Regions from separate parts of the Oleiphilus sp. HI0066 genome, predicted to be linked through region 1. Evidence: riboswitches for the same ligand, from Rfam matches in the RefSeq annotation. Region 1 holds a riboswitch; each other region holds the start of a gene.
What was found. A riboswitch is a leader RNA that binds a small molecule or an ion and turns the genes downstream of it on or off. The one in region 1 is predicted to bind cobalamin.
Positions count from the first base shown of each region.

Region 2: linked by a shared signal. The riboswitch ahead of A3738_RS28180 (ribonucleoside-diphosphate reductase subunit alpha) and the one ahead of A3738_RS06270 (TonB-dependent siderophore receptor) in region 1 are both predicted to bind cobalamin.
Region 3: linked by a shared signal. The riboswitch ahead of A3738_RS32655 (cysteine-rich CWC family protein) and the one ahead of A3738_RS06270 (TonB-dependent siderophore receptor) in region 1 are both predicted to bind cobalamin.

Region 1 is NZ_LWFH01000446.1:82,168-86,436, reverse strand. Features, by position in the region: gene A3738_RS06290 (helix-turn-helix domain-containing protein) at 1-49, shown strand, start outside; gene A3738_RS06285 (class I SAM-dependent methyltransferase) at 147-701, shown strand; gene maoP (DUF413 domain-containing protein) at 926-1,273, shown strand; gene A3738_RS06275 (energy transducer TonB) at 1,382-2,242, shown strand; cobalamin riboswitch at 2,363-2,569, shown strand; gene A3738_RS06270 (TonB-dependent siderophore receptor) at 2,675-4,269, shown strand, end outside.
Region 2 is NZ_LWFH01001822.1:3,323-7,591, forward strand. Features, by position in the region: gene A3738_RS28180 (ribonucleoside-diphosphate reductase subunit alpha) at 1-2,591, opposite strand, end outside; cobalamin riboswitch at 2,756-2,977, opposite strand; gene A3738_RS28185 (Yip1 family protein) at 3,141-3,752, opposite strand; gene A3738_RS28190 (VF530 family DNA-binding protein) at 4,026-4,269, shown strand, end outside.
Region 3 is NZ_LWFH01001222.1:54,687-58,955, forward strand. Features, by position in the region: gene A3738_RS17115 (alpha/beta fold hydrolase) at 1-732, shown strand, start outside; gene A3738_RS17120 (hypothetical protein) at 1,490-1,825, shown strand; cobalamin riboswitch at 1,939-2,164, shown strand; gene A3738_RS32655 (cysteine-rich CWC family protein) at 2,326-2,547, shown strand; gene A3738_RS17125 (NAD(P)H-flavin reductase) at 2,560-3,333, opposite strand; gene A3738_RS17130 (LysR family transcriptional regulator) at 3,464-4,269, shown strand, end outside.

The DNA.
Region 1 (4,269 bases):
TAAAGAACGCGATGAATTGATCGAGGAATCGCGTCACGCGGTAGAGTAATATTTAGCGAAATCTCTGATAAAAATAAGAAAATGTTATGTATGAACGATACATATTGCCTCACCTAATTAATTGCGCCTGCGGTTCGCCTCAGATCATGAAGCTCCGAAGCCAAATCGTGCCGAAGTGTTCTGGACGCGTCTTGGAAGTTGGTGCAGGTTCCGCCATTAATCTACAATTTTATGACCCAAAAATTGTTGAGTTTGTTTGGGGGCTAGAACCTTCAATAGGAATGCGTAATAAGGCTAAGAGTAACGTAGTCCAGAGCGGAATTGACTGGCGATGGCTAGACTTGCCTGGCGAGCAAATTCCTTTGGATGATGAAAGTGTTGATACAGTTCTTCTTACTTTTACCTTGTGCACCATTGTGGATACGAGGACAGCACTTGCACAGATGCGGCGCGTATTGAAACCAAATGGCAAGCTGCTTTTCTGTGAGCACGGTCTTTCTGCAGATCTAAACGTTCAAAAGTGGCAAAACAGAATTAATCCCCTTTGGTCTAGGTTAGCCGGCGGCTGTCAGCTTAATCGCTCTATTGATCTTCTGATTAGTGATGCGGGTTTTCAAATAAGTGAGCTTTCTAAAATAAACGTTCCTAAAACGCCGTCTTTCGCGGGTTTCGTCTATATGGGTGAAGCTTCTGTTTCATAACTGAAGTCGGCACGAAATTTGTTTGTTTTTTGAGCTGTCCACATTTGTTGCCGCTGTAAAGTTTTTGTAAAGATTATTGTGCAATGTGGCCACATGTAGCCGTATTGAATGTTCGTCACATCAATCGGAGTTTAGATCGTTGAGAATACGAGGCAGCTAGGGAGTAGTCAGCGTATAACAATAATTTGAGCGGGAAGAGCTCTATAAATATAAGGGAGTAAGCGATGCTAGATAAAAGCTTGGTATCGGGTAAGGCATTTCGTGACGACAAGAATTTTCCACATGGATTTAGTCGCAGTGGGAATTTTTCTCGTAATGAGTCAGAACTACTAACACGAGGAGGCTGCTGCGCAAACAGTCTTATTGCCGGAGAAATAGAGCCAAAGGGAAAGGCTCAAAAACAGCTGATTGCAGTGTGCCGCGGTGAACGCGACGCCGAGACTGAATTTGAAAAAGTCTGGATGAAGTACGCTGATTTTATTGGTCGTAAACGCTGCGTGTTTAGCTTTGCATCAAGTGGAAATTTAGCATCATCTGAAGGCAGAGTTTACGCTAAAGACTTATTGAGTTAAGTCAGCCTGAGATACAGACCAAAGTATGGTGCTTTGGGTCAACGTCTTGCGTTCGTAATTGGTGTTTTTGTATAGTTCGCCGCTCAAAATTCATTTGCTTGAGCGGTTATGTTGCAAAACTACATCAATTATCGGAAGCCAAAAATCGTTTGGAATAATCCGAATGCGGGATTTCTGACGGCGTTTGCCGCAGCGGTAATTGTTCATCTGTTGGTAGCGATCGTTTTCTATTCGTATGCGCTAGGGCCTAAGGCGTATATCGTCGATAATTCAACGTACCGGGTTGCCTTGTCTCAACGCATTTTAGAACCCACTCCTGAGTCTATTATTGAACCCTTGTCGGCCAGTCAAGAATCGCCAAAACAGGAAGATCTTACCCCTAAATCGAAACCCGATCCTGTGGTGAAGCCTGTCGAGAAACCGGTTGTCGAACCCGAACCTCAAAAGTCAACGGAAGCCATTTTAGAAAGCGAGCCTTCTAAATCATCACCGGTTGAGACTATTCAAACAGTTGCTCCATCCAAGAAGAAAATTGCGAAGCAATCCGAAGCGAGCATCAGTGATCATTCGGATAAGGGTGAACCTGCTAATAAAGTTGCCGAAAGCAAAGCAAAAGAGCAGCCTCAACAAGATCAAAAAGAGCAGAAGGCTCCGGTCAAGAAAATTGAAGAGCCTAAAGAGCAATTTAGATCGCCAGCTTATGTGCTAGGTAGCCCTTCAAATCCCAGACCAGTTTATCCTAGCTTAGCGCGCAGGCGTGGTTGGGAAGGGGATGTATTATTAGGAGTGCATGTTGATGTTACGGGCTCGGTGACTTACGTAGAGATTCTAGAATCGAGTAATGTATCGGCTTTAGATTTTGCCGCTTATTCAACTATTTACGAAAGCTGGAGCTTCTCTCCTGCTGATGCGGCTGAAGCTTCGTTGAGAGGCTATGTTACTGTACCCATCTCGTTTAGGCTCGACTAAACGTTTTGCTCTTCATTGCAGTTCTGATCTTCGTACACTCGACCATGTTACTTCATTAGTCCCGTCACTCCTTGCCCCAGTTTTAATAAATCAATTGACTTGAAAATGTGAACTGCGTAAAGTCGCAGCCCTGCTTGAGGTGCTCAATCACTAAATCTAGTGAGCGAGTGAAACGGGAAGTTGGTTGAAGTCCAACGCTGCCCCCGCAACGGTAAGCAAGTTAAGTCGGCATCCTCGCCACTGTGCAGTAAAGCATGGGAAGGCCGTTCGACTAAGTCGAATGACAACTTGTAAGCCCGGAGACCGGCCTGAAGTGATTTTTTAGATATTGCGGAGGGCGATATTTGGGACTGATGTCTAACGAACTAGATTGTCGCTCGTTAACCATTACTGTTCTTTGCTTCTCTCTCTGCGCGATTGCTGGTGAAGTGCGTGGGTCTACGTTTAGTTTTACTTTCTCTACTTCTTGTTTCGACGTTTGCTGTTGCTGAGGAAACCGTCGAGCATGAAACCGTTGTGGTGACAGCTTCTAAGCTTGATGCCGATCATATCAATACCGAGCATACTTCAAGTCATACAACAGTAATTCGTTCTAGTGAGTTTGGTCATGAGTTCTCTAATGTCGCGGATGTGTTATCTGATCAGAGTGGCGTTCAAATTCGTCAAGTAGGTGGGATAGGTTCTTATTCGACTGTGAGTATCCGTGGGTCTAGTGCAGCACAAGTTAATGTGTTTCTCGACGGCATGTTATTGAATGATGCGCACGGAGGAATTGTTGATCTTGGCAATATTCAATTGAGCTCAATCGAGAGAATAGAAATATATCGTGGTAATACCCCAGCGCAGTTGGGCGTGTCATCAATTGGTGGTGCAATAAATCTCGTAAGCAAAAAAGGTGCTGCGAAGCCTTATCATACTGTGAGGGCGGGCTATGGATCGTTCAAAAGCCAGCTCGGCGCGTTGACCTCTGCTTTTCATTCTGGAGATACAAATTATCTTGTTAATGCAGAGTATGTTTCTAGCGACAACGACTATGAGTTTTTAAATGATCGGCAGACTCCTAACAATCCTTTCGATGATGAGGTACAGCGTCGTCAAAACGCACAATACGAGCAAGGAGCGATTCATTTATCTGCGGTCACAGATATCTCTAAGTCTTTAGATGCAAATAACGTAGTTCGCTACTCGAAGTCTTCTAAGGGCGTGCCGACTGCGCGAAACGCCAAAGATAATTCGGCGACATATGATGTTGAAACCCTATCTATTCAAAGTAAGTTGAATCATGAACTTTCTACTAGGTTAAAAGCGTCTTATCAGATTTATGGTTCGCTGTTGAAAGGCGATTATGACGACACTGAAAACAAAGTTGGTCTGTCTGCAAATCTAGAGAAATCTGAGTCATCTAATATAGGCGTTAAAACTGACTGGGCTTTATCTTCGGGTAATCATTTGTTCAATATTGCCGCACTGCTACGTTTTGAAAAATATGAAAACGAAGACCTTATTCAGAACACGTCTACGGATGCATCGCGCATGCAAACATCATTGATTGCTCAAGATGAATGGTTAAATTATGCGGGTACCTTACAACTAACCGGTAAGATTGGTCTTCGTTATTTGCAAGACGATCAAGATATTCCAAAATCAGTTAGTAATACTGAATCTTATTACGCTGCTTACAGCGGCCTGCGCTACACGTTTTTTCCATCCCTCGCACTCACCGCAAGCCTCTCTCACGAAGTCCGTCCGCCCAAACTTAGCGAATTGTTTGGTGACACCGGTTCGTTGTTAGGCAATGACGAGCTGGTCGAAGAGTATGCAACCAACGCGGAACTTGGGTTGCAGTTTTTGCAGGGGAATTCCAACCTTAACTCCTCCTTGTTTTACAGATCACTAAAAGATGCGATTGTCGTTATTTTCGATTCGCGCGGAATAGGTCGCGCTGAAAACGCTGCAAGTGCGCAGATATATGGTCTTGAAGTAGACGGGAGCATTCTATTGACTGAATTTTGGAAAGCTGGGTTAAG
Region 2 (4,269 bases), on a different contig from region 1:
CTCTGTGCTTGATCAATCCATTTCTGACGACGTGCTGCCGCTTCCACTAACCAATGCGGTTCTATCTCGAAAGCAGTTGAATACAGTGCCTTGATGTTCTCTGGAATACGATCAATTTTCTTAACACTGCCATCGAAATATTTAAGATCATTGACCATCGCTGCATCCCAAAGATTTTCACGTTTGAGCGCCTCAACAAGCCATGGATTCACAACCGTAAATTCACCGGACAGGTTGGATTTAACAAATAGATTTTGATAGGTCGGTTCAATCGATTGCGACACACCAATAATGTTGGAGATCGTCGCGGTTGGCGCGATAGCCATCACATTTGAGTTGCGTATTCCCTCCTTTTTAATCTTCTGACGCAGGCCATCCCAATCTAAGGTTTGACTGTAATCACAAACGGTATAACGCTCGCCGCGCTCTTGGCTGAGTTTATAAAGCGAGTCGATAGGAAGAATGCCCTGATCCCATAGTGAGCCTTCAAAACTTTCATAGGCTCCACGTTCCTTTGCTAATGCACTCGAAGTTTCTAGTGCATAGTACGAAATAAGCTCCATAGATTGATCAGCAAAATAAACAGCTTCAGCACTCGAGTAAGGAATACCCAGTTTATATAAAGCATCCTGAAAACCCATTAAACCGAGGCCGATAGGACGATGTCGTAAATTAGATGCTTCGGCCTGTGGACATGCGTAGTAATTAATGTCGACCACATTATCAAGCATTCGGATAGCAGTTCGGATCGTCTTTTGGAGACGTTCTCTATCCAACTCGCCGTCCTGAATGTGATTCACAAGGTTGATAGAACCAAGATTGCACACGGCGATTTCATCTTCACTGGTATTGAGCGTAATCTCAGTGCAGAGATTGGAAGAATGCACTACGCCAACGTGTTGCTGCGGCGAACGAATGTTGCAAGGATCTTTGAAAGTAATCCATGGATGCCCAGTTTCGAATAGCATCGAGAGCATTTTACGCCATAGATCTAATGCGGGAATACGCTTAGAGAGTTTAATCTCCCCGATTTCAGCTTTACGCTCATATTCTTCATAACGCTTTTCAAATGCCTGACCAGTTAAGTCGTGCAGGTCTGGAACATCATTAGGAGAAAACAAGGTCCAATCTTGCTCCTCAAACACGCGCTTCATAAAAAGATCTGGAATCCAATTAGCGGTGTTCATATCGTGTGTGCGACGTCTCTCATCCCCTGTATTTTTTCTAAGATCGAGAAAGTCTTCGATATCTAAATGCCAGCTTTCCAAGTATGCACAAACGGCTCCTTTGCGTTTACCGCCTTGGTTCACTGCAACAGCCGTGTCATTTACAACTTTAAGGAACGGCACGACCCCCTGAGACTGGCCATTAGTTCCCTTGATGTGCGCGCCTAGCGAGCGAACATTAGTCCAATCATTACCCAATCCACCTGCCCATTTTGAGAGCAAGGCATTGTCACGCAAAGCGTCATATATACCGCTCAAGTCATCTGGAACAGTGGTCAGATAGCACGATGATAGTTGAGGTCTTAACGTTCCGGAATTGAACAAGGTGGGGGTTGAGCTCATATAATCAAACGATGACAAGAGGTCATAAAATTCAATTGCACGGGCTGTAGGGTCATCCTCATTTAGCGCGAGCCCCATTGCGACTCGCATAAAAAAGGTTTGCGGCAATTCAATACGCGTTTCTTCATGATGAATAAAGTAACGATCGTATAAAGTCTGTAACCCTAAATAGGTAAACTGGTTGTCACGCTCTGGTTTGAGCGCATCGGCAAGCATCTCTATATTGAAGGAATCTAACTTAGAATCGATAAGCTCTTCTTGAATGCCAAAACGGATGCCCGCTTCGAATATTTCAGCATACGCATTACTCGCATCTTCTATCGCAGCAGGCAAGTAAACATTCAATGCCTTACCCACCTCGCTCATTAACGAATCCAACAACAACCTTGCACTAACAAACGAATAATTCGGCTCTGACTCGATCAAAGGTCGCGCAGCCATAATAAGCGCTGTACCAATATCTTCCTCTTTAATGCCGTGATACAGGTTGCGATAGCTCGAATCTAATAAATGATCTGCATCAACGCCTTCAAGGCCTCTGCACACCTGAGAAATCAAAGCGCGAATACGACCAATGTTTAATGGCGCCTCAGAGCCATCATTGCGTTGCATTTTGAAGTGAGGATGTGCCTCTTCGCTAGGCTGTTGATCTTTACGCTGCTGAGCGTGCTCCTCACGGTACAAAACATAAGCCCGTGCAACTTTCTGCATCCCTTGGCGCATCAAGCCTAGCTCAACTTGATCTTGTATATCCTCGATATTGATCGAGCCGCCAGATGGATATTGCTTTTCAAAGCGACCATGAATACCACTTACAATCTGATCGGCAAGCTGCTTAACGTGGCTTGCATCCGCATGATCATGATCCTCTGCGGCCAATATTGCTTTGGTGATTGCGACTGCTATTTTGTCACTATTATATGAATCGAGAGTCCCATCGCGCTTGATCACTTTAAGCTGGAAATTAGAAGTGTTTGAGACTGGTTTGATATTAGGATCAGAGAGTGCATTTGGAGTTGTCATAATTAATTCTCATCGCGTTTCGGTCAACTAGACCAATAACCCTTCGCCATAAAAATCTATATGAACAGCACACACAGTGAGACAACCAATAAAGCTGCCATTGCCAATAATGCTGTCTTTCGATCACCCTATAGTCGCGAAGGTATGAAAGCCCATTTATCTTGTGATAAATGGGTTGCTTTGGCAGGTCTTCGGACTTATGGGCGTGTGTTAAATCTAACGATTATCCTACAGCGACGACTTCCCAGAATTTTACGTTCCAGTGCCTAATGCGTGTAGCTATCTTGCTTCGCATTATGTCGCTTTCGTTCCCAATTACCGCTGCGCGTCAGTTCTGGATTTTCACCAGATTCTCTCTTAGCACAACTAATTCAGAGACATTCTTACGTGTCTATTTAGTAGATGTGAACCAATGCAAAACACAATATATAGGCATTTTTAATAACAAACAACAATATATTGTTTAAAACAATGCCGGCTACGAATCTTAGGTATAAAAAAACCGCAAATCTCATGAGAGCATTTGCGGCTCGATTTAGTCTCTACCTATTATCCGCCAATAAATTCTGGCCCTATACCCAACGACCAAATAATTACCGTTGCGACACGCGTTGAGACAAGATAAACGAGCGCGACTGCGAGAATCGCCCCTTCGAAGAAAAACGCTCTATCTTCTGAAATACGCATCACGATCGGAAGACCCTTGTGTAGAAGAACCCCTGCGCATGCGGCAGCAAATACAAATACTAAGGCGTTGACCCAAAAGACAGGATATAACAGCGAAAAACCACCTAAAAACAGAGGCGTGCATGCGTATGCCATGAGTGCAATTCCGTTTGCAGCTTGCTCGTCATGCTCAGCTCCGTAGGTCTGAGCCATCCAGTCGATCATGTAGCCAATAAAAAATACTCCCAGCAGCATCGTTAGATATGTTAACCCGCACAAGAGGAATGCGCTGTCTGCGGTCAACTTCGTGACGGCCCCATCACCGATTGTCCAACCAACTACAGTGGTAGAATAATAAGCACACAGAGGCCCGATGGCGGCCAATATGCAGGTGTACGCGACAAAGATCCTTGTCGGCATGGAATGCTCTTTTTTGATTTCTTGCCACTCTCTAGTAGGGTGAGTGGCCAATCCAAACATATGTGAAAGCAACATAGTTAGCTCCTCCGCTGGGCTCCGTTCTTACAGTACATAAAGATAGTCGCAATCAGATTCACTTGTTTAGATCACTTTTACTTAAAGAAATGCTGTTTAGACGCTAAAGGAATACAAGCACTTAGTTAACTATGCTAATTCCCTCTTGCATAAGCGATTTCATGCATCACTTGCCGCAAGACCTCTACGCCACTTAAAATCTAGGCAATTTCAACGAACCGGCTGTTTTTAACTATAGTGTTTTGCATTCAACAAAAGGAAAACGACACTCACATGAGTCAGGAACAACCAAACAATCCTCTTCATGGCATCACGCTGGCTACGATTGTAGAAAAACTTTATGAGCATTATGGTTGGGATGGATTAGCGAGCCGCGTCAGTATCAATTGCTTCAAGAAAGATCCATCGATTAAATCATCGCTAAAATTCTTGCGTCGCACGCCATGGGCTCGTACTAAAGTAGAACAGCTTTATTTGTCTACTTTTAACACCCCATCCCCTTCGCCTTGGGAAAATT
Region 3 (4,269 bases), on a different contig from region 1:
GTTCTAGTAATGTTGCATGGTTTTAGTGGTAGTAAAACGAATTGGTTGCGTCTAGCGCAGCAGTTCGGTTCGACGTATCGTGTGATTGTTCCAGATCTAATGGGGCATGGTGAAAACAAGCAAGATCTGAACGCGAGTTACCATATTGCTGATCAAGTTGCGTTTGTGAATGCTTTGATGGCGAAGCTAGATATCAAGAAGTTCCATTTGGTGGGCAATTCTATGGGTGGCGCTATCTCATCACTTTACGCAGCCCGTCATCCAGATCAAGTGTTATCGGTTACCTTAATCAGTCCAGCAGGTGTGCATACTCAGCCTTCGCAGATGGACGAAATTCTCGAGCAAGGGAGCAATCCTTTGATCGCAAAAACTGAACAAGACTTTTATCGGGTCTTAGAGTTTGTCATGGAAGTGAAGCCATTTATTCCCGATGCGATTGCAAAAGCGGAGGCTGAAATAGCGGTGTCTCGACTAGCGATCAACGAAAAGATTTTTAAAGACATTCGTTCAGACCTCACTAAAGGCTTAGACAAAGAATTCGTTAATATCACCGCGCCAACCCTAATCATTTGGGGAGAAGGAGATAAGGTGATTAGTGCCAAGAATATTGATGAATATGCGGCGCTGGTGAAGAACTCTAAGAAGGTTGTATTGCCTGGTATTGGTCACTTAGCAATGGTTGAAACACCAGAAAAAACAGCTGAACTAATGCGAGACTTTATCGGTAGCTAGACTCAAGCATTGATGAAATGAAGCCGCTATTGGGAAACTAGTAGCGGCTTTTTTTGTTTTGTGAGTGTTGTCTACGGTTAGGCATAAGTGGTTGTTGTTTTTAGAGGGTAACATCAGGCTCATTCTTCTGTTCCTGTCGGCGCTGGCCGACGGCAAGTCAGGGTCTTTGTTTCGCCAAAGACCCCAACACCCCAAAGGCGACCCGGATCGCTTACGCGCTCAACGCGATTATCCCTTCGTTCCATTGCGTCATTCCGGACAGCGAAGCGCGACAAGGTGAATTGCGCAACGCGCAAGAGAGGGAGCCCTGGGGTATCCGGAATCTACTTTGCGAATGCATGAAAATAGACAAGAGCAGACCTTGGCGGCTCTCTGAACACAATGCCCGCTTCAATAGGAAAGCGGACCTTCAGTCAGGAAAGAAATCTTGGTTTGCGGGCATTCACTTTCATGAGAAAGCGGTCATTCCAATTTGGTAGAAATACCTCCTAAACCGTCATTAGAGATCGGTTTAGTATTTGGCCGAGTTTTCTGGTCTAACTTTGACCTAGTTCAATTACCTAAACAGACATTGCAGACCTGAAAATCGCTTGTTTTTCGATGTGTGCTTAAAGATAGAAGCGCACTAAATGACTGAAGCTCAATGTTAGTAATAACAAAATGATCTTATCACCTGAGTACTTTTGATACTAAGGCATTCATAGTCGACTAAACTGACATAGACCGCTGATTAATATTCGGATTGTGGAGGAATACTATGTCTTGCTCAAACACTTCATCCCACCCTGATCACATTCATGGCCCAAACTGTGGACATACTGCGATTCGTCATGGCGATCATATCGACTATATTCATGACGGGCATCTACACCACCTTCATGAAGATCACTACGATGAACATACCATCGAGGTTAGTGACGCTAATCCAGATGGGTGTAAGCCTTTACACTCCTGCGGAGATCATGTTCATGGTCCAGGTTGTGGCCACGAAGCGGTGCCTCATGGAGATCACATAGATTATTTAGTGGATGGCAGGTTACACCACGTGCACAACGGGCATTGTGATGATCATGGTCCTATAGAACTGGTATAGATAGAGTCACAACGCTTCTTTAATTTGAATTGCTGAGTCATGGCGACTAGTGCTCCACTAGTTGCATAATTAGGCCAGTAAACTTATATTCAGTACCGCATTGGTTCACGCCTACTAAATAGATGCCTTAGGGTATCTACAGGTTGTGCTAAGAGGAAATCTGGTGAGAATCCAGAACTGACGCGCAGCGGTAATAGGGAACGAAAGCGACACGATTGGTATCTCATATAGATTAAGATCAGGCACTGGAAAGAGCTCCGGGAAGCCGTCGCCGTAGAAAACTAAGCTCAGCTTATTTGCCCTTAAGTCCGAAGACCTGCCAACGCAGTTCATCCACAAACTATTGGGTGAACTTTCATGCCTTCGCGATCATGAGGTATAGAAAGACAGGTTTTAGTTGCCTTAAGCAAGCTTAGTGTTACCGCTTATCTTGCCTCCTGTAGTTTCTTCTTTTTTCGCAAAGGACCGTTTACCGAGTTCAATTTGCGTTGTAAAGAAATATGCCGAACCATGAAGAAATCAAATGCCCCCGTTGTGGATCACCCTTTGAATGTAAAATGGGATCAATCACAATTTGCCACTGTAGCGATGTCCACTTATCTAGAGAACAAATGGCGTTTATTTTGGAACATTGGCAAGGCTGCTTGTGCCATGCGTGTTTGCTTGAGATTAAAACATTGTTACCAGAGAACCCTTCCTATAGGGCAAGGGCGTTGAACTGAACTGTCCAATTCCTAAATTGCTATTCGTCGTTCTCTAGGCGCGTATTCAAAAACATCGGAGTAGCAATTTGCTTCGTTAAGGCCTTTGGATTCAAGTTTATCGATAGTGCCGTATACCATTTGGGGCGATCCGCATAGATAAACCTTGGTATTGTCGAGGTCTTCAAAATCATGCTCAATCACCTCATAGATATAACCGGAGCGGCCATTCCATTCACTATTTTCTGTTTCTAAGATCGGCGTAAAGGTGAGGTTCTTATGTTGTTTTGCCCAGCCTTGAAATTGGTTTAGCAGATAGAAGTCGTCGATATGTCTATTCGACCAATAGATATTGATCAGTGCTTTAGGTTGTCTTGTAAGAGCCTCTTCGGTTAAGCATTTAATCTTCGCGATACCTGATCCCGAGGCGATCAATAGATGCCTTTGATTAAGGTTGGTTTGCAAAAAAGCCTGCCCCATCGGTAAGGTCACGGACACTGATGCCCCATCGATAAGACATTTTGTAAGGTGTTTCAATATTCTACCGGCTAACTCACTACCATTCTGAATATACAGTTGTATTCGACGAGCTTGGTTTGGGTCGCAACGATTCGCAATGGTATAAAAAAACGCTTGTGGTTCTCCATCATCATTTAGATCGAGTTCCAGCTGCAGATACTGCCCTGCATGATAATTCAGCGAGGTGCCGACGGGAGAAAGTAATTCAATCTCTAGGGTATCTTTGGTCAAGGGTTCTGCGCTCAAGACCTGACATTCGTGCGTAACTTTATTCGCAACTTTGTTCATATCAAAGCCATCATTACTATTTCAATAATCGAGTTCTAGCAAGTTTAGAGGACTTTTATGATGAGTAAAAATGGTATATTTTCACGTACCGATTAATATTTCTCATGCATGATGTTTGCTGAACTTAACGATGATTGAACGTACTCACCTTAGAATTCTGCACGCCGTTGAACAGAACGGATCATTAACGGCGGCTGCTAAAGCGCTTTGCGTGACGCAATCCGCTTTAAGTCACACGATGCGAAAGCTGGAAGATAATCTCGGCGCCGAAATTTGGTTTCGAGAAGGGCGCAGTTTGCGTCTCACTCAGTCAGGTCGTTATCTATTAAATATCGCGAATCGCGTGCTTCCCTTGCTAGATCATGCTGAAGAAAAGCTCAAGCAAATGGCGCAAGGTGAGCGAGGCACATTGCGAATTGGTATGGAATGCCATCCTTGTTATCAATGGTTGTTAAAAATCGTTTCTCCGTTCTTGGATGCGTGGCCAGATGTGGATGTAGATGTAAAACAGAAGTTCCAGTTTGGTGGTGTCGGCGCACTGTTAGATTACGAAATTGATCTATTGGTGACGCCAGATCCGTTTTATAAAAGCGGCCTAAATTTCACCCCTGTATTTGATTATGAGCAGGTCTTGGTTGTGCCTCGGGGGCACGATTTAGTTGGATGCCAATATGCAGAAGCAGAAGATTTAAGAGACCAGGTTTTACTGACCTATCCGGTCGCCACTGATCGACTCGATATTTATAGCCAGTTCCTTAATCCGGCGGGTGTCGTGCCCAGACTTCACAAAACCAGTGAGACGACCGAGATCATGTTACAGATGGTCGCTTGTGGGCGCGGTGTGGCTGCTCTGCCACGTTGGTTAGCAGAGGAGTATTGTAAAAAGCTTCCTTTAAGTGTGGTGCGTTTAGGTAGAGAGGGCATTGCCAAGCAGAT